DNA from 3 places in the Micromonospora inositola genome. Region 2 is predicted to be linked to each of the others. Evidence: riboswitches for the same ligand, from Rfam matches in the RefSeq annotation. Region 2 holds a riboswitch; each other region holds the start of a gene.
The links. Region 2 has a riboswitch for S-adenosylmethionine ahead of GA0070613_RS20770 (ABC transporter substrate-binding protein). Riboswitches for the same ligand answer to the same signal wherever they lie in the genome.

Region 1: another riboswitch for S-adenosylmethionine. It lies ahead of GA0070613_RS11430 (aminotransferase class V-fold PLP-dependent enzyme); the one in region 2 lies ahead of GA0070613_RS20770 (ABC transporter substrate-binding protein).
Region 3: another riboswitch for S-adenosylmethionine. It lies ahead of thrC (threonine synthase); the one in region 2 lies ahead of GA0070613_RS20770 (ABC transporter substrate-binding protein).

The regions. Positions count from the first base shown of each region.
Region 1 covers NZ_LT607754.1:2,388,111-2,395,080, forward strand. Annotated here, with positions in the region: gene GA0070613_RS11420 (HD domain-containing protein) at 1-369, opposite strand, end outside; gene GA0070613_RS11425 (FUSC family protein) at 488-1,696, shown strand; gene GA0070613_RS11430 (aminotransferase class V-fold PLP-dependent enzyme) at 1,706-3,031, opposite strand; SAM riboswitch class IV at 3,083-3,203, opposite strand; gene GA0070613_RS11435 (PrsW family intramembrane metalloprotease) at 3,227-4,714, shown strand; gene GA0070613_RS32730 (hypothetical protein) at 4,722-4,889, opposite strand; gene GA0070613_RS11440 (GroES family chaperonin) at 5,019-5,366, opposite strand; gene GA0070613_RS11445 (AI-2E family transporter) at 5,456-6,820, shown strand; partial or broken gene GA0070613_RS11450 (ATP-dependent DNA helicase) at 6,859-6,970, opposite strand, start outside.
Region 2 covers NZ_LT607754.1:4,362,288-4,369,257, forward strand. Annotated here, with positions in the region: gene GA0070613_RS20755 (hypothetical protein) at 1-224, shown strand, start outside; gene GA0070613_RS20760 (amino acid ABC transporter ATP-binding protein) at 231-983, opposite strand; gene GA0070613_RS20765 (amino acid ABC transporter permease) at 980-1,783, opposite strand; gene GA0070613_RS20770 (ABC transporter substrate-binding protein) at 1,824-2,696, opposite strand; SAM riboswitch class IV at 2,963-3,074, opposite strand; gene GA0070613_RS20775 (NAD(P)/FAD-dependent oxidoreductase) at 3,157-4,716, opposite strand; gene GA0070613_RS20780 (hypothetical protein) at 4,997-6,217, shown strand; gene GA0070613_RS20785 (PadR family transcriptional regulator) at 6,262-6,834, shown strand; gene GA0070613_RS20790 (acyl-CoA dehydrogenase family protein) at 6,831-6,970, shown strand, end outside.
Region 3 covers NZ_LT607754.1:2,367,834-2,374,803, forward strand. Annotated here, with positions in the region: gene GA0070613_RS11320 (ABC transporter permease) at 1-703, shown strand, start outside; gene GA0070613_RS11325 (hypothetical protein) at 693-977, opposite strand; partial or broken gene GA0070613_RS33370 (DivIVA domain-containing protein) at 965-1,033, opposite strand; gene GA0070613_RS11335 (ArsR/SmtB family transcription factor) at 1,030-1,344, opposite strand; gene GA0070613_RS11340 (DMT family transporter) at 1,435-2,400, shown strand; SAM riboswitch class I at 2,570-2,703, shown strand; gene thrC (threonine synthase) at 2,716-4,005, shown strand; gene GA0070613_RS11350 (GNAT family N-acetyltransferase) at 4,313-5,332, shown strand; gene GA0070613_RS11355 (hypothetical protein) at 5,322-5,783, opposite strand; gene paaN (phenylacetic acid degradation protein PaaN) at 5,921-6,970, shown strand, end outside.

The DNA.
Region 1 (6,970 bases), 2.0 Mb from region 2:
CGCGTGCCCGGCGGTGAGCAGCACCAGCCGGCGGACCTCGGCCACCGCGTCGGCCGGCAGCCCGGCTTCGGCGAGGAGTTCTCCCGCGAGGGCCGCGCTGGCCCGTTCGTTGGCGTCGCCGCCGGCTCGCGGGTCGTAGACCGCGTCGTGGCACCAGGCGGCCAGCCGGACCAGGTCGGGACGGCCGGTGAGCGCCGCGTGGCCGTCGACCACGTCGAGCACGGCGGTCAGGTGGTCGGCGGTGTGGTAGTGCCGGTGCGGCTCCCGCCAGCCGGCCAGCAGCCGCTCCCCGGCCCGGTCCACCCCGGCCGGGTCGGTCGCCCCGGCGCCCCGGACGGCGGCGCGCCACCGCTCGATCAGCTCTCCCACCCGGTGCAGTCTGCCGCACGGCGAGGATTCACCGGGTGTGACGCGGGTAGTCCCCGCCATGGCCGTGGCCCGGGATCGACGACCTCCGTTCCTGCGTCGTGCCGCATTGAAGGAAGGGATGGTCGACGTCGACGCGGCGCGGATCGCCGAGGCGACGGAGCAACTCAGGAACCGGAGCAAGGCCACCCTGCACGACCGGCTGCACCGGGTCCGGATGGCGATGGGCCTGGCCGTCCAGGCCGGGCTGGCCGCCGCGCTGGCCTGGATCATCTCCCACCAGGTCCTCGGCAACCCGCAGCCGGTCTTCGCGCCGATCTCGGCGGTCGGCACGCTGGCCGCGTCGGTCGGCCAGCGGCTGCGCCGGACCGTCGAGCTGATCATCGGGGTGGTGGTCGGGGTGGCCCTCGGCGACTTCCTGGTCTATCTGCTCGGCGCCGGTGGTTGGCAGTTGGGGCTGGTGGTGACCGCCGCGATCCTGCTGACCATCTTCTTCGGCGCGAGCGTGGCCGTCGTGATCCAGGCCGCCGCCACCGCGGTGCTGATCGTGACGCTCAGCCCGTCCACCCAGAACCTGGAGATACCGCGCTTCGTCGACGCGTTCATCGGCGGTGGCATCGCGTTGCTGGTGACCGCGATCCTGCTGCCGCTCAACCCGCTCCGGGTGATCAACCGGGCCGCCCGGCCGGCGCTGGACCTGTTCTCCGGGCAGCTGGACGTCACCGCCGAGGCGTTGCGCAACCGGGATCGGCAGAGCGTCCAGCGCGCCCTGGAACGGCTCCGGGAGAACAAGGACGAGCTGGCGACGTTCACCGAGGCGATCGAGGGGGCCAAGGAGACCGCCACGCTCTCCCCGGTCCGCTGGCACCGCCGCGACGAGCTGACCCACTACGCCGAGGCGGCGGACCCGATCGACCGGGCGATGCGCAACAGCGGCACCCTGATCCGCCGCTCGGTCACCATGATCGAGGACGAGGAGCCGATCCCGGAGCCGATGCCGGACGCGGTCGCCCACCTGGCCGAGTCGGTCCGCATGCTCAAGCACGAGTTCGCCGTCGGCGAGGAGCCGCAGAAGGCCCGCGAGTGCTCGCTGCGCGCGGTGAGCGAGGCCGGCCGGGCGTACGCGCAGGGGGTGGGCTTCTCCGGCAGCGTGGTGATCGCCCAGGTACGTACCACCGCCAGCGACCTGATGGTCGCCTCCGGCATCGAGCAGGACGAGGCGAACCGGCTCGTCCGGGAGGCGTTCGGCGGCGAGAAGGAACAGCCGCCGGGCGTCCAGCCCGAGGAGGACACCGCGCCGAAACCGCCGACGGCACCTCCGCTCGGGTGACCGGCCCGGTCAGCGCAGCGCGGCCAGGGCGGCGACCAGCCGGTCCACCTCCGCGTCGGTGCTGCCAAGGCCGATGCTGGCCCGCAGCGCGGTGGGCGGCAGGTCGCGCCGGCCGCTGCGCGCCGCCGCCTCGGTGAGCAGCCGCCGGGCCAGCGGGTGGGCGCAGAAGAGCCCGTCCCGGACCCCGATCTGGTGCGCGGTGGCCAGGTGGGCGGCGACCTCGGCGGAGTCCCGCCCGGCCACCACGAAGGAGACGATGCCCACCCGGGGCGCCTCGGGCGCGAAGGTGCGCAGCTCCACGACGTGCGGCAGGGCGGCGAGCCCGGCCCGCAGCCGGGCCAGCAGCCGCTGCTCCCGGGCGTGCAGCGCGTCCCGGTCGGCACCGGCGAGCGCGGCGCAGACCGCGGCGAGGGCGACCGCGCCGAGCAGGTTGGGGGTGCCCGCCTCGTGCCGGGCCGGGCCGGTGGCCCACCGTATGTCGTGGGTGGCCGCGCCGACGTGACCGGTGGCGCCGCCCCCGGCCAGGTACGGCGGGGCGGCGTCCAGCCAGTCCGACCGCCCGACGAGCACCCCGGCGCCGAACGGCGCGTACAGCTTGTGGCCGGAGAGCGCCAGGTAGTCCACGTCCAGCGCGGCCAGGTCGACCGGCGCGTGCGGGGCGAGCTGAGCCGCGTCCACCAGGATCCGGGCGGAGTGCCGGTGGGCGACCCGGGCCAGCTCGGCCACCGGCCAGCGCTCACCCGTCACGTTGCTCGCCCCGGTCACCGCGACCAGCACCGGCGGGCCGGACCGGGCCCCGGCGGCCGCCGGCGCTCCGGGCCGCGGGGTCGGCCCGTTCCCCGCGCTCACCCGGCGCAGCTCGCCGAGGGCGGCGTCCAGCGCCCGGACCGCCCCGGCGGGGCTCTCCGGCACCGGCAGCCGGACCGAGCCGCGCGGCCACGGCAGCAGGTTGGCGTGGTGCTCCCCGGCGAAGGTGACCACGGTGGTGCCGGGGGGCAACGCCCGGGCCAGCAGGTTGACCGCGTCGGTGGTGTTCCGGGTGAAGATCACGTGGTCGTCGGCGCGGGCGCCGAGGAAGTCGCCGACGGTCTGCCGCGCCCGCTCGTAGGCCAGCGTGCATCGTCGCGACAGCGCGCCGGCGCCGCGGTGCACGCTCGCGTACCAGGGAAGCAGCTCGGCCACCGCGTCGGCCGCGGCTCGCGCGCACGGCGCGCTGGCCGCGTGGTCGAGGTTGATCTGCCCCGGTACGCCGAGCACGCCGAGCGGGTCGGCGTCCGCCCGCCGGCCCGGCAGCGCGGGCAGTGCGGGCAGCGAGGGTACGAGGGTGACGGTCATGGCAGAACCTCCGGGGTCCAGGGGGACCCCGGGGTGTGGGCACCGGGACGGGGTCCGCGCTTGCCCAGCACGCCGTTCGGGCTGGGCCCGGTCATCACCCGGGGCACCCCACCGCGAACTCGACGAGGGTTGCCGGCCAGCAAGCCGGGGCTTGACGCTGGCGCTCGTGACCTGCCCGGCAGCATAGCGGCCGCAATGCGGCCGGACCAGAGGGTCGCGGGTGACTACGCTGACCGCATGGCCGATACCCCGCCCGGCGGAGCCCCGCCGCCGCCGACCGCGCCCGCCGCCCCGCCGCCGGGGTCGGTGACTCCCCGGATGCCGCTGCGCCGGCTCGGCTGGCGGCGGTTCCTGGTGCTCGCCGGAGTCGTCCTGCTGATCGCCGCCGGGGCGGTCTTCATGGTCTTCACCCTCGGCGAGAGCCTGGGCGCCCAGGCGCTGCTGGTCGGCGTGATCGCGGCGGTCCTGCCGGTGCCGGTGCTGGTCTCCTGCTTCCTCTGGCTGGACCGCTACGAACCGGAGCCGCTCAAGTACCTGATCTTCTGCTTCGCCTGGGGCGCGTTCGTCTCCACGGCGATCTCGCTGAACGTCAACGAGGGCGCCGCGTGGCTGTTCAAGGGCTGGGGGCTGCCCTCGGCGCTGGTCGCGGTGCTGGTCGCCCCGTTCATCGAGGAGCTGACCAAGGCGGCCGGGCCGATCCTGCTGCTGATTTTCCGCCGGCGGGAGTTCTCCGGGGTCACCGACGCGCTGGTCTACTGCGGCCTCTCCGCGGTCGGCTTCGCCATGGTGGAGAACATCCTCTACCTGGGCGGCTACGGCTACCGGGTGGGCGTCGAGGAGTACGGCCCGGCCACCGGCGCCCAGCAGGTGATCGCCATCTTCATCGTCCGGATCCTGATCTTCGGCTTCGCCCACCCGCTGTTCACCTCGATGACCGGGGTGGGCCTGGGCATCGCCGCGCGGACGGCCGACCGGCGGGTCCGCGTGCTCGCCCCGATCGCCGGCCTGCTGCTGGCGATGATGCTGCACGGCACCTGGAACCTGCTGCCCTCGCTGGCCGTGGCCACCGGTCAGCCGCTGATCGCCCTGTACGGCTACATCGGCGTGATGGTGCCGATCTTCTTCGGCATGGTGGGGCTGGCGATCTGGCTGCGGGCCTGGGAGGGGCGGCTCACCGAGCGGACCCTGCCGGACTACGTGCGGGCCGGCTGGCTCACCCCGCCCGAGGTGGCGGCGCTGGGCAGCCTGGGCCGGCGGCACGCGGCCCGCACCTGGGCCCGCCGGATCGCCGGCGACGGCGGGGTGAAGGCGATGCGCGGTTACCAGTTCGCGGCGACCCGGCTGGCGCTGCTGCGGGACGGGATGCGTCGGGGACTGGACCGCAAGCAGGCCGACCGGGAAAGGACGGCCCGGGAGGAACGGGAGCTGCTGGAGGCGATCGCGGCGTACCGGTCGTTCTTCGTGGGGCGGGATCCGCAGACGCCGGTCGGGGTCTGGGACGGACAGCGCTACCACCTGCGGTTCCCGGACGGCTCGCAGCGGGCGGTGCCGGCGCCGGACGAGCCGGTGGTGCCGATCCCGGTGGTGCTCACGCCACCGCCGCCCCCGGCCCATCCCGCTGCCTACGGCCCGCCCGGCTGGTACGGCCCCCGCCCGGCGGCACCCTGGCCCCCCGGCGCCTGACCCTGGGTCAGGTCATCATGCCGGTGAGGAAGTCACCGAGGCCCTGCGCGATCGCCATCAGTGCCGCCCCGATCCCCTTGAACATCTGGGCCGCGCCGTCCGGCCGGAACGCCATGAAGTAGATCAGGAAGGCGACGAAGCCCCACAGCAGCAGCTTCTTCAGAAATACCGGCATCGTCCCTCCCCAGGGCGCTGGAGGTGCCTGGCTTCCCGTCGGGAAGCAGCGCAAACGGCACCCCCGGGGCGAGGCGGGCCGGCTACCCGGATACGGGCCAGTGCTCCGCCCTTCAGGGCGGAGAGCACGTCAAAGGTAGAGGCCGGTCGAGCCGGTGGGCTCCTTCTCCACCCGTTCGGCGGCGACGGCGTGCACGTCACGCTCGCGGAGCAGGACGTACCCGCGGCCGTGCAGCTCGACCTCGGACCGCTCGTCGGGGTCGAAGAGCACCCGGTCGCCGGAGACGATCGAGCGCACGTGCGGGCCCACCCCCACCGCGGTGGCCCAGGCCAGGCGCTTGCCCACCGCCGCGGTCGCCGGGATCACGATGCCCGCGGTGGAGCGGCGCTCACCCTCACTGCCCTCCATGCGCACCAGCACGCGGTCGTGCAGCAGGCGGATCGGCAGGCCGGAGTCGAGGTTCTGGTCGGCGGTCACGCGAGAGACGCTACCGCGTGCGCCGGGGTCGGTCGTGCGGTGGTTGAGCGGAGTCGAGCGGGGGCAATGTGTGGCGGATCCGCCCTAGGGTGGGCGTACGGACGTATCCTGTCCCCCCCTGTGTCGTGGGCGGACCAGCTTTGCAGGAGGTGCGCTTGAGCCGCTTCGAGCGGGTACGCGGACGGCTCCGTCACGCGTACGAGTCGGGACGCGAGTCGGTGCGCGTGCGCCGTGTCGACCCGGCGGACGAGCCCGACGACCCGGGCGTGGCCTCGCCGGCCTCTCCGGGTCCGGAAGCGCCGCCCGCGGCGACGGTGGTGGGCGCGGAACCGCCGGCCGCGATGCACAACTCCACCTCCAGCCGGGACGACGCCGACGTGCCGCACGCGCTGCGGATCGCGGCCGCCTGGTCGTGGCGCCTGATCGTGATCGGGCTCGTCACCTGGGGGCTGCTCAGGATCGTCGGCACCATCCGGATCGTGATCATCCCGCTGGCGGTCGCGCTGCTCCTCTCGGCGCTGCTCGCCCCGGCCGTCGGCTGGCTGCTCAGGGCCCGCTTCCCCCGGTCGCTGGCGACCGGGGTGGTGCTCGTCGGCGGCCTGGCCGCGGTGATCGGCACGCTGACCCTGGTGGTGAACGAGTTCATCCAGGGCGTACCGGACCTGACCGACAAGTCGTCCCAGGGCGTCCGGCAGATCCAGGACTGGTTGAAGACCGGGCCGCTGCACCTGTCGGACAGCCAGCTCAACAGGTACATCGACGAGGCGCAGCGCTGGGTCAACGGCAACACCAATACGTTCACCAGCAGCGCCCTCTCCGCCACGGCGACCCTGGCCGAGGTGCTGACCGGCACCATCCTGGTGCTCTTCGCCACCTTCTTCTTCCTCCGGGACGGCAACAAGATCTGGCGGTTCCTGGTCCGGCTGCTCCCGGTGGCCGCCCGCTGGAAGGTCGACGACGCCGGGCGGGCGTCCTGGTCGACGCTGGGCGCGTATGTCCGGGCCACCGTCCTGGTCGCCTTCATCGACGCGGTCGGCATCGGCATCTTCCTGGTCATCTTCGACATCCCGTTCGCCTTCCCACTGGCCGCGCTGGTCTTCCTGGGGGCGTTCATCCCGATCGTCGGGGCGGCCCTCTCCGGCGGTGTGGCGGTGCTGGTGGCGTTGGTCGACAGCGGGCCGATCAAGGCGCTGATCATCCTCGGTGTGGTGATCGGCGTGCAGCAGTTGGAGGGGCACGTGCTCCAGCCGCTGATCATGGGGCGCGCGGTGGCCATCCACCCGCTCGCCGTGATCATCGGGATCGCCGCCGGTGTCGTCCTCGCCGGGATCACCGGGGCCCTGGTCGCGGTGCCGCTGATCGCGGTGCTCAACACGGCCGTCCGCCGGCTCGCCGCCCGGACCGTGCCGGACACCCCGCCGGACGCGGTGGTGGTCGCCTCGCAGGCGCCCTGACGTTGTCCCGAACTGATTGATCGGGTCCGCCCGTTCCGTCAGCTCTTCCCGAGCCGTTCCAGGGCGCCCCGGGCCACGTCCGGCCGGGTGGTGTACCAGAACGGCGGCAGCGAACGCCGCAGGAACGGGCCGTAGCCGCGGGCGGTCTCC
Region 2 (6,970 bases):
ACCCGCTGCCGTCCGGGGCGCTGGACCGGCTGGCCGGGCGACTGACCGCGCTGCCCGTCACGCACGGCTGGGCGGGCAACCAGGGCTGCGACGCGCTGTACCGGTTCGACGGGCCGGCCATGGTCGGGCTCGCCGTCGCGGGCGACGTGGTGCTGTGGAGCGCGGTCGCGTCCGACGACCGCGCGCTCCGTGACGAGTTGCGTGCCCTGGTCGGCGCCGGCTGAGCTGGGTCAGAGCACCTGGGAGAGGAACTGGCGCAGCCGGGGGTGCTCGGGCGACTCGAAGATGGCGGCCGGCTCGCCGGCCTCGAGGACCACGCCACGGTCCATGAAGGCCACCGTGTCGGCGACCTCGCGGGCGAAGCCCATCTCGTGGGTCACCACCACCATCGTCATGCCGCCGGCGGAGAGGTCCGCCATCACCCCGAGCACGCCCTTGACCAGCTCCGGGTCCAGCGCCGAGGTCGCCTCGTCGAAGAGCATCACCTGCGGTTGCAGGGCCAGGGCGCGGGCGATCGCCACCCGCTGCTGCTGACCGCCGGAGAGGTGCGCCGGCCGGGAGTCGGCCTTGGCGGCCAGCCCGACCAGGTCGAGCTGGGCCCGGGCCACCTGCGCGGCCTCGTCCTCGGAGAGCTTCTTGATCTTCCGCAGGGCGAGGGTGATGTTGCGCAGCACCGTCATGTGCGGGAAGAGGTTGAACTGCTGGAACACCATGCCGACCCGCTGCCGCAGCGCGTCCGGGTCGTGGCGCAGCACGCTGCGGCCGTCCAGCAGCACGTCGCCCGAGTCCGGCTCGATGAGCCGGTTGATGGTGCGCAGCAGGGTGGACTTGCCGGAGCCGGACGGGCCGATCACGCAGGCCGTGCCGCCCCGGGCCACGTCCAGGTGCGCGCCGCGCAGCACCTTGTTCGCGCCGAAGGCGAGGTGCACGTCGCGGACGGCGAGGCTGACCGAGGTGGTGGTGACGGTGCTGGTGGCGGTCATCGCTGGTCCTCACGCTTCGGCGCGGCGGTCTGCGGGGGCAGGGCGACCTGGCCAGCCACGGCCAGCCCGCCGTCGTTGTCGGGGTCGACGGTGACCGCCCGGCCCTGGCGCAGCCGCCGGTCGATCCAGTTGACCGCGTGGGTCAGCGGCACGGTCAACGCCAGGTAGAACAGGCCGGCCAGCAGCAGGGCGGACTGGTTGCCGGTGTTCGCCGCGTAGTCCTGCCCGATCCGGAACAGTTCCCGCTGGCTGGCCAGCAGGCCGAGGAAGTAGACCAGGCTGGAGTCCTTGATCAGGGCGATCAGCTGGTTCACCCAGGCCGGCAGCACCCGCCGGATGCCCTGCGGGACGATCACCAGCCGCATCGCCTCGCCCCAGGAGAAGCCGAGCGCGCGGGCCCCCTCCAGCTGCGCCGCCTCGACGCTCTGGATGCCGGCCCGGAAGATCTCACCGATGTACGCGGCGGCGATCAGCGACAGCGCCAGGATCCCCAGCGGGTACGGGTTCGGCCCCCAGACCTCCATGCCCAGCGGCGCCAGGCCGACGCCGATGAGCAGGATGGTCGCGGCGGCGGGCAGGCCGCGGAAGATGTCCGTGTAGACCCGGGCCGGCCAGCGCAGCCAGCGGGTACGGGAGATGCCGGCGATCGCCAGCAGGATGCCCAGCACCGAGCCGAGCAGGGCGGCGGAGACCGCAAGGATCAGCGTGTTGGGCAACCCGACGGTGAGCATGTCGGGTAGCGCCTGGCGCATGGAGTCCCAGTCGAAGAAGGTCTCCCACAGGGTGCTCAACGGATCCATCGGAATCTCCTACCGCCCCGCTCGGTCGTGTTCGCGTACGTCAGGAAGCCGTCGACGCCGACGGCGCCGCCGCGCCCGGGACGGCGACGGTGCCGCTGCCCGGCTTGAAGTCGGCCGGGATCGGCCGGCCCGGGTAGTACTGGGCCTGCAGCTTCGTCCAGGTGCCGTCGGCGATGACCTCGTCCAAGCCGTTGTTCAGCGCCTCGCGCAGCTTGTCGTTCGCCTTCGCCACCGCGTACGCGGTCGGGGCCGGGCTGAGCTGCTTGGCCGCCACCTTGATCTTGCCGTTGCTGTCCGCGGCCGACTTCTCGCCGATCTCGGCGGGGGCGATCCAGGCGTCGGCGGTGCCCGCCTTGAGCTGGTTGATCGCGCCGTTGTAGTCGGGCACCCGCACCGGGTTGAGGTTCTTGCCGGTGGCGTAGTCGTCCTGCACGGTGCCCTGCACGACCACCACCCGCTTGCCGGCGAGCTGGTCGAAGCTGGTGATCGGCGAGCCGGTCGGCACGTCCAGTCCGAAGTAGCCGAAGTCGTAGCCGTTGCCGAAGTCGACGGTCTTCTTCCGCGCCTCGGTGATCGTGATGGACGAACTGCCCACGTCGAACTTGCGGTTGTTGACCTGCGACAGCAGCGCCGAGAAGTCGGTGCCGACGAACTCCACCTTCAGGCCCGCCTTGGCGGCCACCGCGGTCAGCAGGTCGTTGTCGAAGCCGGTGAACTTACCGTCCTTCAGGTAGACGTTCGGCGGGGCGTCGGTGAGCGTGCCGGCCCGCAGCACCCCGGGCTGGAGCAGGCCGTACGGGTTGGCGGCCTCGCTGGTGGAGGCGTCGTCGCCGCAGGCGGTGAGCGCGGTCGCGGCGAGGACGGCGGCGGCGCCGAGCGCGGCGACGCGGGTCAGGGCAGGAAGGAATCGCACAGGTGTCTCCCGGGTCGGATGGCGACGTGGGCGCACGCCGCCGACGGCACGCCCGGGGCGGGCGAGCCGGAGTGGGTGGTTCGAGAAAAGGGGGTGTGGCGCTCAGCGCGCGTCTGGGCGACGACAGCCGTCGCTACACACCCGCATCAGGTCGACGTGCCGCCGCTTGACCAGCGCGAAGCCGGCCGGGTACGCGACGTCGTCGGCGAGCGGGGCGCGAAAGTGAGCAGACATGGTTCCCTCGGGTCGGTAATGACCTGGGTACCAGGCCACGCTTGCACCGGCGTGCTGCCGGTGCCTGGTCTTCACCCGGGGCACCCCACCGCGGAGGAGGGTTGCCGGCCAGCGAGCCGGGGCTTGACGCTGGCGCTCATGACCTGCCGAGAAGGCTAGCAGCAGCGCCGCCCGGCTCGTCCAGCCGTTATGACCACCCTCACGTCCCGTGCGTTACCGCCCGGGATCAGGGCCGGCGTACCGGGGCCGAGGCGGCCTCGTGGACCTCGGTCACGCGGCGACGCAGCGCGGGCCGGGCGGGCACGATCGGCGCGTCGCGGCCGGTGCCGTGCCGGCCGTCACCGCGCCGGCGGTCGGCGGAGGAGGCTTTCTCCTCGTGATAGTCCTGCTCCACGTTGACGGTCCAGACGTCGTGACCGGCGTCGTGGGCGATGTTCTCGGCGGTCAGCATCGCCGTCAGCATCGAGTGGTCCTGGTTGTTGTACCGGTGCATGCCGTTGCGCCCGACCGGGTGCACGTTCGGCACCTCGCGGGCCAGCCAGTCCCGGATCACGTCCACATTGCGCTGGTACCGCTCGTCGTACACCGGGTACGCCTTCGGCATCCGCACGACGTGACCGGCCTCCACACAACCCGGCCGGACCAGGCCGAGCCGCTCCAGTTCCCCGGTGGCGAGCGCGACCAGGTCCGCGTCCGGCGTACGCCACATCTCGTCGTCCTCGAACACGAAGTACTCCAGCCCGAGGCAGGTGCGTCCGTCCTTCACCAGGTACGGCGACCAGGAGCCGAAGTTCTGGATCCGCCCCACCTTCGCCGCCGGGTCGTGCACGTAGATCCAGTTGTCCGGGAACGAGAACTCCTCGGGCACGACCAGCGCGACGGTCAGAAAGTCCCGGTAGCGCAGGTCGTCGGCGGCGGCGCGCACCTCGGGCGGGGCGGCCGGCCGCAGCGCGTGGACCAGCGCGGAGATCGGCATGGACGAGATCACGTGGTCGGCCGGCTCGGTCCGTTCCCCGTCCGCGTCGGCCACGGTCACGCCGGTGGCCCGGCGGGCCGCCGGGTCGCGGTGCACGGCCGTCACCCAACTGCCGGTACGCACCGAGCCGCCCCTCTTCTCCACCTGCTCGGTGCAGCGCTCCCACATCATCCCGGGGCCGTGCTTGGGGTACTGGAACTCCTCGATCAGGCTCGCCACGTCCTTGCGGTTGCGGCGCGGCAGGAGGGCGTTGACCATCGCCTTGGACAGCGACAGATTCTTGATCCGCTGCGCGGCCCAGTCGGCCTGCAACCGGTCGGCCGGCATCCCCCAGACCTTCTCCGTGTACGTCTTGAAGAAGATCGAGTAGAGCCGCCAGCCGAACCGGGCCGACACCCAGCCCTCGAAGTGCGACTGGTCCTTCGGCGGCCGCAGCCGCGCCCGCCCGTACGAGCCGACGCAGCGCAACGCCTCGACGACGCCCAGGTTGCGCAGCGCGTTGCCGGCGCTGAGCGGGTAGTCGTAGAGCGCGCCCCGGTAGTAGATCCGGCTCATCCTCGGCCGGAGCAGGAAGTCCTCGTCGGGCAGGATCTCGTGCCAGAACGCCTCCACCCGGGAGACCTTGGTGAAGAACCGGTGCCCGCCGATGTCGAAGCGCCAGCCGTCCCGCTCCACGGTGCGGCTGATCCCGCCGACCACGTCGTCGGCCTCGAAGACCCGGACCGGCTCGCCGTGCCGGAGCAGCTCGTACGCCGCGGTCAGTCCCGCCGGTCCCGCCCCGATGACCACGGTGCCGTTGTTCTCGCCCATGCTGCCCGAGCCCTCCGCCCGTCCGCCTGACAGTTGCGGCAGCGCGGTTACCCGGCCCGCCCCCGAACTCACCTCTCCGTGCCGCGCGATGTCGCCGGCCCCCGGTCCGCCCGCCGTCCCGCGTCCACCGACAACAGGTGTCAACGGCCGCGGAACGGGGATGCCGGGCGACGGTTCGCGGTCCGGGGTGGTCGCGGGCGGGGCGACGCGTGGGGGACGGATGGTGAACGGGCGGACGGCCGGTGTGGCCCTCGGTCCCGCCACGGACCGTCCGGGGCCCGTGGTCCGGCTCCGACGCGCCGGCCGGCCGCTGTCCCGGCTCGCCGCCCGGGTGCCCGCCCCGTGGGGGTTCGTGCTGGCGGTCTTCGTCGGCTCGAAGGTCGTGCTCAGCCTGGTCGGCGTGATCGCGCTGAGCGCGTGGGACGGGGTGCCCGGCGCGCCGCCCGCCGACGAGGCGATGATGCGGGCCCAGCAGCACGCCATCTCGCCGCACCGGTGGATCTCGCTCTGGTTCGCCTGGGACTCGTTCCTCTACGACCACCTGGCCCAGCTCCCGCTGGACCGGCCCTGGCGGGACTTCGGCTTCCCGCTGCTCTATCCGTTCCTGGCCCGGCCGGTCGCGCCGCTGCTCGGTGGGCACACCGCGTGGGCCCTGCTGCTGGTCAGCAACCTCGCCCTGGTGTTCCAGCTCTACTACGCCCACCAGCTCGGCGCCCGCCTGATCGGCACGGGCGGCGCGGCGGGCGGCGCCGACCCGGCGGCGGGTCGACGGTTCGTGCGCTACCTGCTGCTCCTGCCGACCGCCTTCCTGTTCCAGGCGGCGCTGACCGAGTCGCTCTTCCTCTGCCTGGCGCTGGCCGCCTTCTGGTACGCCGAGCGGCGTCGCTGGCTGCTGGTGGGGATCGTCGGCTACTTCCTGGCGCTGAGCCGCTCGGTCGGCTTCCTGCTGGTCGTACCGCTCGCCCTGGTCCTGCTGCGCCAGCACGGGTACCGGCTCGACCCCCGCACGCTCGGGCGGTACCTGCGGCGGGGCTGGCCGCTGCTGCTCGTACCGGCCGGCTGGCTGACCTTCATGGCGTTCTGCCGCTGGCAGTCCGGCGACTGGTACGCGTACAAGCACGCCCAGGAGCGGGGCTGGGGGATCAGCGTGCAGAACCCGTTCCGGGTGGCGTACGCGGCGCTGACCGGGGAGAACAGCGCCGACGCCCTGCGGGTCTGGTGCGCCGTGGCCGTCCTGGTGGTCGTCCTGGCCGGGCTGCGCCGGGCCGAGCTGCCGTACCTGGTCTACACGGTGATCGTGGTGCTGGTGCCGCTGTCGATGGGCCCGCCGGTGCACAAGAGCCTGCTGCGCTACCTGCTCGCCGCGTTCCCGGTCGCGCTGGTGCTGGCGCGCTGGGCCCGCCGGGCCAGCCTCGACACCTGGTTCACCGCCGCGCTGGCGCTGCTCCAAGGGGCGCTCTTCGTGGTCTGGCTGACCTACTGGACGCACTTCGTCATCTGAACCCCGGCCTTGCTATGCAACGAGTTGCATAGCAAGATGCTGGCATGTCGCTGGAGCACGCCATCCTGGTCTCGCTGCTGGAGCAGCCGGCCTCCGGGTACGAGCTGGCCCGGCGCTTCGACCGCTCGATCGGCCGCTTCTGGACCGCCACCCACCAGCAGATCTACCGGGTGCTCAAGCGGATGGAGGCGGACACCTGGATCGCGGGCGAGGAGATCGGCCAGGAAGGGCTGCCCGACAAGAAGGTCTGGTCGGCCACGCCGGCCGGCCGGGCCGCGCTGGTGACCTGGCTGCGCGCCCCGGTTCAGCCGGAGGCGGTCCGGCACGAGCTGGCCGTCAAGATCCGCGGCGTGGCGTTCGACGACGCCCCCGGCCGCGCCGCCCTGGTCGCCGAGGTCGAGCGGTACCGCGCCGACCACGAGGCCACCCTCGCCGGCTACCTGGCCGGCGAGCGCCGCGACTTCCCGGACCCCGACGAACTGGACGCCCGCGAGTCGCTCCAGCACGTCGTGCTGCGCGGCGGCATCGCGTACGAGCGGATGGTGCTGGCCTGGCTCGACGACGTCCTCGCCACCCTCCGCGACCTCGACCCCCCGACCAGGAAGGCGACCCCGTGACCGACCCGCTGCTGCTCAACCCGCACACCTACGACCCCACCCACCTCGACGAGCCCTCCCGCCGGCTGCTGCGGGCCACCGTCGACTGGTTCGAGTCTCGCGGCAAGCAGGCGCTCGTCGACAGCTACAACCGGCG
Region 3 (6,970 bases), 2.0 Mb from region 2:
CGGTGGCGACGAGAACAACGGGCGGAACGAGTTCGGCAGCCTGGTCGACCTGGCCACCTCGGGCGGGCTCAACTTCACCCTCTTCTCGATCTTCGTGTCGGCGTCGTTCCTGCTGGTCGTGGTGGTGGCGCTGTTCTGCGGGGACACGGTGGCCAGCGAGGCGAGCTGGGGCAGCCTGCGCTACCTGCTGGCCGTCCCGGTGCCCCGGGCCCGGCTGCTCACCGTGAAGCTGCTGATCGCGCTCGCGTACTCGGCGCTGGCCCTGCTGCTGCTCGCGGGCACGGCGCTGCTCGCCGGCACCCTCCGGTACGGCTGGTCGCCGCTGCGCAGCCAGGTCTCCGCCGAGCTGGCGCCCGGCGAGGGGCTGCTGCGGCTGCTGGCGGTGCTCGGCTACCTGGCGGTTGTCCTGCTGGTGGTGGCCGGGCTGGCGTTCCTGCTCTCGGTGACCACGGACGCCGCGCTCGGCGCGGTCGGCGGCGCGGTGCTGCTCTGGATCCTTTCCAGCATCCTGGACCAGATCACCGCGCTCGGCGGCCTGCGCGCCTTCCTGCCGACCCACTTCAGCAGTGCCTGGCTGGGGCTGCTATCCACGCCGGTGCAGACCGACGACGTGGTCCGGGGCGCCATCTCGGCGATCGGCTACGCCACCCTCTTCTGGGGGCTGGCCTTCTGGCGCTTCACCCGCAAGGACGTCACGAGCTGACCATTTCTTCACCGAATTTCGGCATGCAGGCGCCGGGGTGGTCGGTGGGCAGGGCGCACCGGCCGTCGCCGGGTAGTCGGGCGTCGCACCAGATGCGGGTACGCACGAACTGGCGGTCCTCTTCGCTGAGAGTGGTCTCGCCGAAGTCGATGACGGTGACGTGGCCGAGCGAGTCACGCAGCGATCCGGCCAAGGTCCGGAAGCAGGCGGTCGAGTTCGTCGTGCCACCAGGTCGAGGTACTTGTGGACCTGGCCGGGGTCGTAGCCCCGCCAGCGGCTGTCGAAGCCGGCGGCGCGGACCAAATGCGGGTGCAGGCGTTCCCCAGTCACGCAGGTCGGGAGCGGGTGGGTGCGGTGAGGACCGCATCGAGCAGGCCGGGGTAGAGGCGGTCCAGTTCGTCGCGGCGCAGCCGGACGTACCGGCTGGTGCCGGCGACCCGGGTCCGCGTCAGGCCGGCCTCGCGCAGCACCTTGAGGTGGTGGCTCCGGGTGGCCTTGGAGACCCCAAGCTCGAAGGTGCCGCAGACGTGGTCGCCGCCGGCGGCCAGGACGCGCACGATCCGCAGCCGTACGTCGTCGGCCAGCGCCGCGAGCACGGCGGTGACCGGTACGTCGCGCAGTTCAGGTTCGTGCAGCTCCATGTGACCAGTGTAACCGTTGTTCGACATTCGTCGAACAAGCTCCTAAAGTCGGTGCCGTTGGTTCGACGATATTCGAACATAGGAGCTGCGATGCGCTCTCGTCACGCCGCCTTCCTCCCGCTCTTCGCGGTGCTCAGCTGGGGTGTCATGTTCCCGGTCCTGGCCAGCGCCCTCGCCCGGGTCGACGCGCTGAACCTCACCACCGCCCGGTACGTCCTCGCGACCGCCGTCCTGCTCGCCCTGCTGCTGGCCCGGGAGGGCCTGGCCGCCCTGCGCTCCGGCGGCCGGGCGGTCGAGGTGGTGGCGCTCGGCGTGCTCGGCTTCGCCGGGTTCAACGTGCTGACCAACCTGGCGCTCGGGCACGCCGCCCCGCAGCAGATCGCCCTCTTCGTCGCCACCACCCCGCTGGTCACCCAGCTGGTCCGCTGGGTCCGGGACGGCGTACGCCCCCGCCCGGTGCTGCTCGGGTTCTCGCTGCTCGCCCTCGTCGGCGTCGGTCTGGTGATCACCCGCGGCCGGCTCGACGGGCTGGGCCAGTTCGGCGTCGGCGGACTGCTGATGATCGGCGCGGTGCTCGGCTGGGCCGTCTACACCCACGGCGCGAGCCGGTTCACCGGCTGGTCCCCGCTGCGCTACACCACGCTCACCGCGGTCGCCGGGACCGCCGCGATGCTCGCCGCCAGCCTCGCCGCCGACCTCGCCGGCTGGCAGCACCTGCCGGCCGCCGCCGACCTCGTCGCGGTCGCCCCGCAGCTGGCGTACGCCGTGCTCGTCGCCGCTGTCCTCGCGGTACTCGCCTGGAACACCGGGGTGCAGCGGCTCGGCGCGGCCGACGCCGCCCTGTTCATGAACCTGGTCCCGGTGACCACCTTCGTGGTGCAGACCGCCCGGGGCTACCGGCCCGGCGCGGTGGAACTGGTCGGCGCGACCCTGACCATCGCCGCCCTGGTCGCCGCCAACCTGGCCACCCGCTCCCGCGCCGCCACCGTGCCTGCCCCCGTGGCGGTCACCGACCGGCCGGCCGTCGTCGAGCCGATCGCCGTGGTGGCGCGCTGAGGTAAGCAGAGCTTCGAGTTCGGGGAAGTGGGGGCCTCCGGCGGCGGAGGAGCCCCACTTCCCGGAAGTCGTGCGGATCTTGGCGCTGGTGAGCGGGGGTGGCTCACAGCGTGGGAAGCAGGCTCGGCAGGCGCGGCGCACGCGCATAGACTCGACGGCACAACTGCATACCTCATCCAGAGGGGCTGAGGGATACGGCCCGACGACGCCCCGGCAACCACCCGCGCGCTCGACGACGAGCGAGAAGCGGGCAGGTGCCAATTCCGTCCCCGCCGCAGGGTGCGATGCGGGGAAAGATGAGAGGAACTCCTCGACATGACGTCGACGCTTCCCGCCGCTTCCGGCATCGACACCACCCTCAGCCCGGCCCGCGCCCTGGTCTGTCGCGCCTGTTCCGCGCGCTACCCGCTGGCCGCCCAGCACGCCTGCTACGAGTGTTTCGGCCCGCTGGAGGTCGACTACGACGCCGCCGCGCTCGCCGCCGTCACCCGCGAGCAGATCGAGGCCGGCCCGAAGAACCTCTGGCGGTACGCTGCCCTGCTCCCCGCCGGCCAGGACCCGGCCACCCGGGTGACCGTGGACCCGGGGCTCACCCCGCTGGTCGCCGCCCCGCACCTCGCCGCGGAGCTGGGCGTCACCGCCCCGCTCTGGGTCAAGGACGACAGCGCCAACCCCACCCACTCGTTCAAGGACCGGGTGGTGTCGGTGGCGCTGACCGTCGCCCGGGCGCTCGGCTTCACCCGGTTCGCCTGCGCCTCCACCGGCAACCTGGCCAACTCGGTGGCCGCGCACGCCGCCCGGGCCGGGGCGCCGTCGGTGGTCTTCATCCCCAGCGACCTGGAGCAGGGCAAGGTGGTGACCACCGCCGTCTACGGCGGCGAGCTGGTCGCCGTCGACGGCTCGTACGACGACGTGAACCGGCTCTGCGGGGAGCTGGTGGAGACCGACGAGTTCGAGGACACCGCGTTCGTCAACGTCAACGTCCGGCCGTACTACGCGGAGGGGTCGAAGACCCTCGGGTACGAGGTGGTCGAGCAGCTCGGCTGGCGAATCCCCGCCCAGGTGGTGATCCCGATGGCCAGCGGCGAACTCCTCACCAAGATCGACAAGGCGTTCTCCGAGCTGGTCGAGATCGGCCTGGTCGAGGCGCCGGCCGGCGGCTGGAAGGTCTTCGGCGCCCAGTCGGCCGGCTGCAACCCGATCGCCACCGCGCTGCACGCCGACAGCGACGCCATCACCCCGGTCAAGCCGACCGGCATCGCCAAGTCGCTGAACATCGGCGATCCGGCCGCCGGCCTCTACGCCCTGGAGGCCGTCCGGCGCACCGGCGGCTGGATGGAGTACGCCGACGACGACGAGATCCGCGCCGGCATCCGGCTGCTCGCCCGGACCACCGGCGTCTTCGCCGAGACCGCCGGCGGGGTGACCGTCGCGGTGCTGCGCAAGCTGGTCGAGTCCGGCCGGCTCGACCCCACGGCGGAGACGGTCGTCTTCAACACCGGCGAGGGCCTGAAGACCATCGACGCCGTCGCCGCCGAGGTCGGCCCCACCCACCGCATCAAGCCCTCCCTCCGCGCCGCCCGCGACGCCGGTCTCCTCGCCTGACCCCCACCCCACCCGTCCGGCCGTCGTGGCCGGGCGGGGGACGGGCGGATCGCCCGGACGGGGGATCGGGCGGATCCGCCGGGTAACTGGCTTTTCGCTGTGAGTGTAGGAAACCCGCCGCTAAGGACTTGACGGCAGGATTGGGACGGCGCAAGATGCTCCGTGCGGGAGGGCGTTTCGCCGGAGACTTTGTTCTTTCGACCCAGCGCCAGCGGCGTTGTGCGATCGTCCCTCCCGACCAACGTCGCGATCGGGGCCAGCGTAATTCGCTGGCCCCGATCGCCCTTTCCGGCGCACCCTCGCAGGCATGGGCATCACGATCGCGCCGTTCGACGCCGCCGACCAGGCCGCGATCGACGAGGCGTACCGGATCGGGGCGGCGGCCAACGAGGCGGACCTGCCGGACTTCCCGCCGTTCTGCCGGCAGCGCTTCGACGCCGCGATCCGACATCCGATGCCGGGCAACGCGCCGCGCTGGGCGCTGGCCCGGCTCGACGGTGTGCCGGCCGGCTACCTGGTGCTGGACCTGCCGCAACTCGACAACACCGACAACTCGACCGCCGACCTGGTCGTGCATCCGGCGTACCGGCGGCGGGGCGTCGGCCGGGCCCTGCACGAGCACTGCCTGCGGCTGCTGGGTGAGCACGGCCGCAAGCGGGTGATGGGGATGGCGGTCTCGGCGCTGCCCGGGGGCGTCGCCCGACCGGAGGCCGGCGGCGCCTTCGCCGCCACGATGGGCGCCCGCCCGGTGCTCGCCGAGGTGCGCCGCCGGCTGGCGACCGGCCGGCTCGACCACGCCGCGCTCGACGCCCTGGCCGCCGACGCCCGGGCGCACGCCACCGGCTACCGCACCGTCCGCTGGCAGGGCGACACCCCCGAGGAGTACGCCGCCGACGTGGCCTACCTCGACGGCCGGCTGATGACCGACGCGCCGCTGGGCGAACTGGAATGGGAGCCGGAGCAGGTGGACGTCGCTCGGTTGCGGGGCACCGAACGGGCGCTGGACGCCCGGGGCCGCCGGCGCTACCACCATGCGGCCGTGCACGCCGCGACCGGCCGGGTGGTCGCCTGGACCCTGATCGACCTGGGTCCGAGCGCCGACTGGCACGCGTTCCAGCAGATCACCATCGTCGACCCGGCGCACCGGGGGCACCGGCTCGGCCTGCTCACCAAGGTGGAGAACCTGCGCTGGGTGCTCGGCCACGAGCCGGCGCTGCGGGTGATCGACACCTGGAACGCCGCCGAGAACCGACACATGATCACGATCAACGAGCAGCTCGGGTTCCGCCCGGTCGACGCCTGGACGGACTGGCAGCTCACTCTCTGAGCCCGCCGTCGACGTTGCCGGCCGGGTGCAGTCGCCGCACCAGCTCCTCGACCGCCCGGTCGAAGTCGGTGTCTGGCGCGAACTGGTGCCCGCCGATCTTCGGCGGCACGTACATCGCGGTGAGGGTCGCGGCGAGCAGTCGGCACAGCGCCTTGCCGACCAGGCCGGTGCGGCGGCCGGGCGGCAGCATCCAGATGGCGATGTTGGCGAGCATGAAGGGCAGGAGCAGGACCAGCGAGAAGGTCCGGGTCGCGGTTCCGCCGGCGAGCCGGCTCCAGCTGTACGCCTCCAACGTGGCGCCTCCGGCGCCGTGCGGGTCCCCGAAACCGGGGCGTACCTGGTAGAAGCCGGCGTCCCGGTCGCCGGCCACCCGGCTCACGATCGGCCGATCCAGCATCGCCTCGGGGCCGCGATCGGCGACCCCGTGCACCCTGATCTCGGTGGTTCCCACCCGCGGCCGTCCCCCTCCTTCCGTCGGCCGCGCGGTTACCCGGACCCGGCCCGACCATTCCGCGGAGCGGCAGGCGAGGATCCGACTTGTGACACGCCCCTACTGATCTGGTGGCTTGCTGTTGCATGATGGCGGGCATGACGGAGACCCCGCACCCCCTGTACGACAGGCACGCCGACACCCTGAACCGGGCGCTGACCGCGATCACGGAGCGCGGGTACTGGTCCGCCTACCCTGAGTCGCCGAGCCCCCGGGTGTACGGCGAGACCGCCGCCGCCGACGGGAAGGCCGCCTTCGAGGCGTACCTGAACGGCGACTTCCCCCTCGACCAGCCGGGCGACGGCGACACCGTCGCCACCGAGGCCAGCCCGTTCGGGCTGGAGCTGGACGTGCGCTACCCGCACGCCCACGCCGACCAGCTGGTGGGCGCCGCGACGGTCGCGCTCCCGGCCTGGCGGGACGCCGGTCCGCAGGCCCGGGTGGGCGTCTGCCTGGAGATCCTGGACCGGCTGCACAAGCACATCTTCGAGCTGGCCAACGCGGTGCAGTTCACCAGCGGCCAGGCCTTCGTGATGGCCTTCCAGGCCGGTGGCGCGCACGCGCTGGACCGGGCGCTGGAGGCGGTCGCCTACGCGTACGCCGAGATGACCCGGCACCCGGGCACGGCCGGCTGGGAGAAGGCCGCCGGCAAGGGCGACCCGCTGCGGATGACCAAGACCTTCCACGTGGTGCCGCGGGGCGTGGCGCTGGTGATCGGCTGCAACACCTTCCCGACCTGGAACTCGTACCCGGGGCTCTTCGCCTCCCTGGTCACCGGCAACCCGGTGGTCGTGAAGCCGCACCCGCGCGCCGTCCTGCCGCTCGCCATCACGGTGAAGTACGCCCGCGAGGTGCTCGCCGAGGCCGGCTTCGACCCGAACCTGGTGCTGCTCGCCCCCGAGGCGCCGGGCGAGCAGCTCGCCTCGACCCTGGCCCTGCACCCGGCCGTGAAGATCGTCGACTTCACCGGCTCCACCGAGTACGGCGACTGGCTGGAGGCGAACGCCCGGCAGGCCGCCGTCTACACCGAGAAGGCCGGCCTGAACACGGTGGTGATCGACTCCACCGACGACTTCGCCGGGCTGTGCCGCAACCTGGGCTTCACGCTGACCCTGTACAGCGGCCAGATGTGCACCACCTCGCAGAAC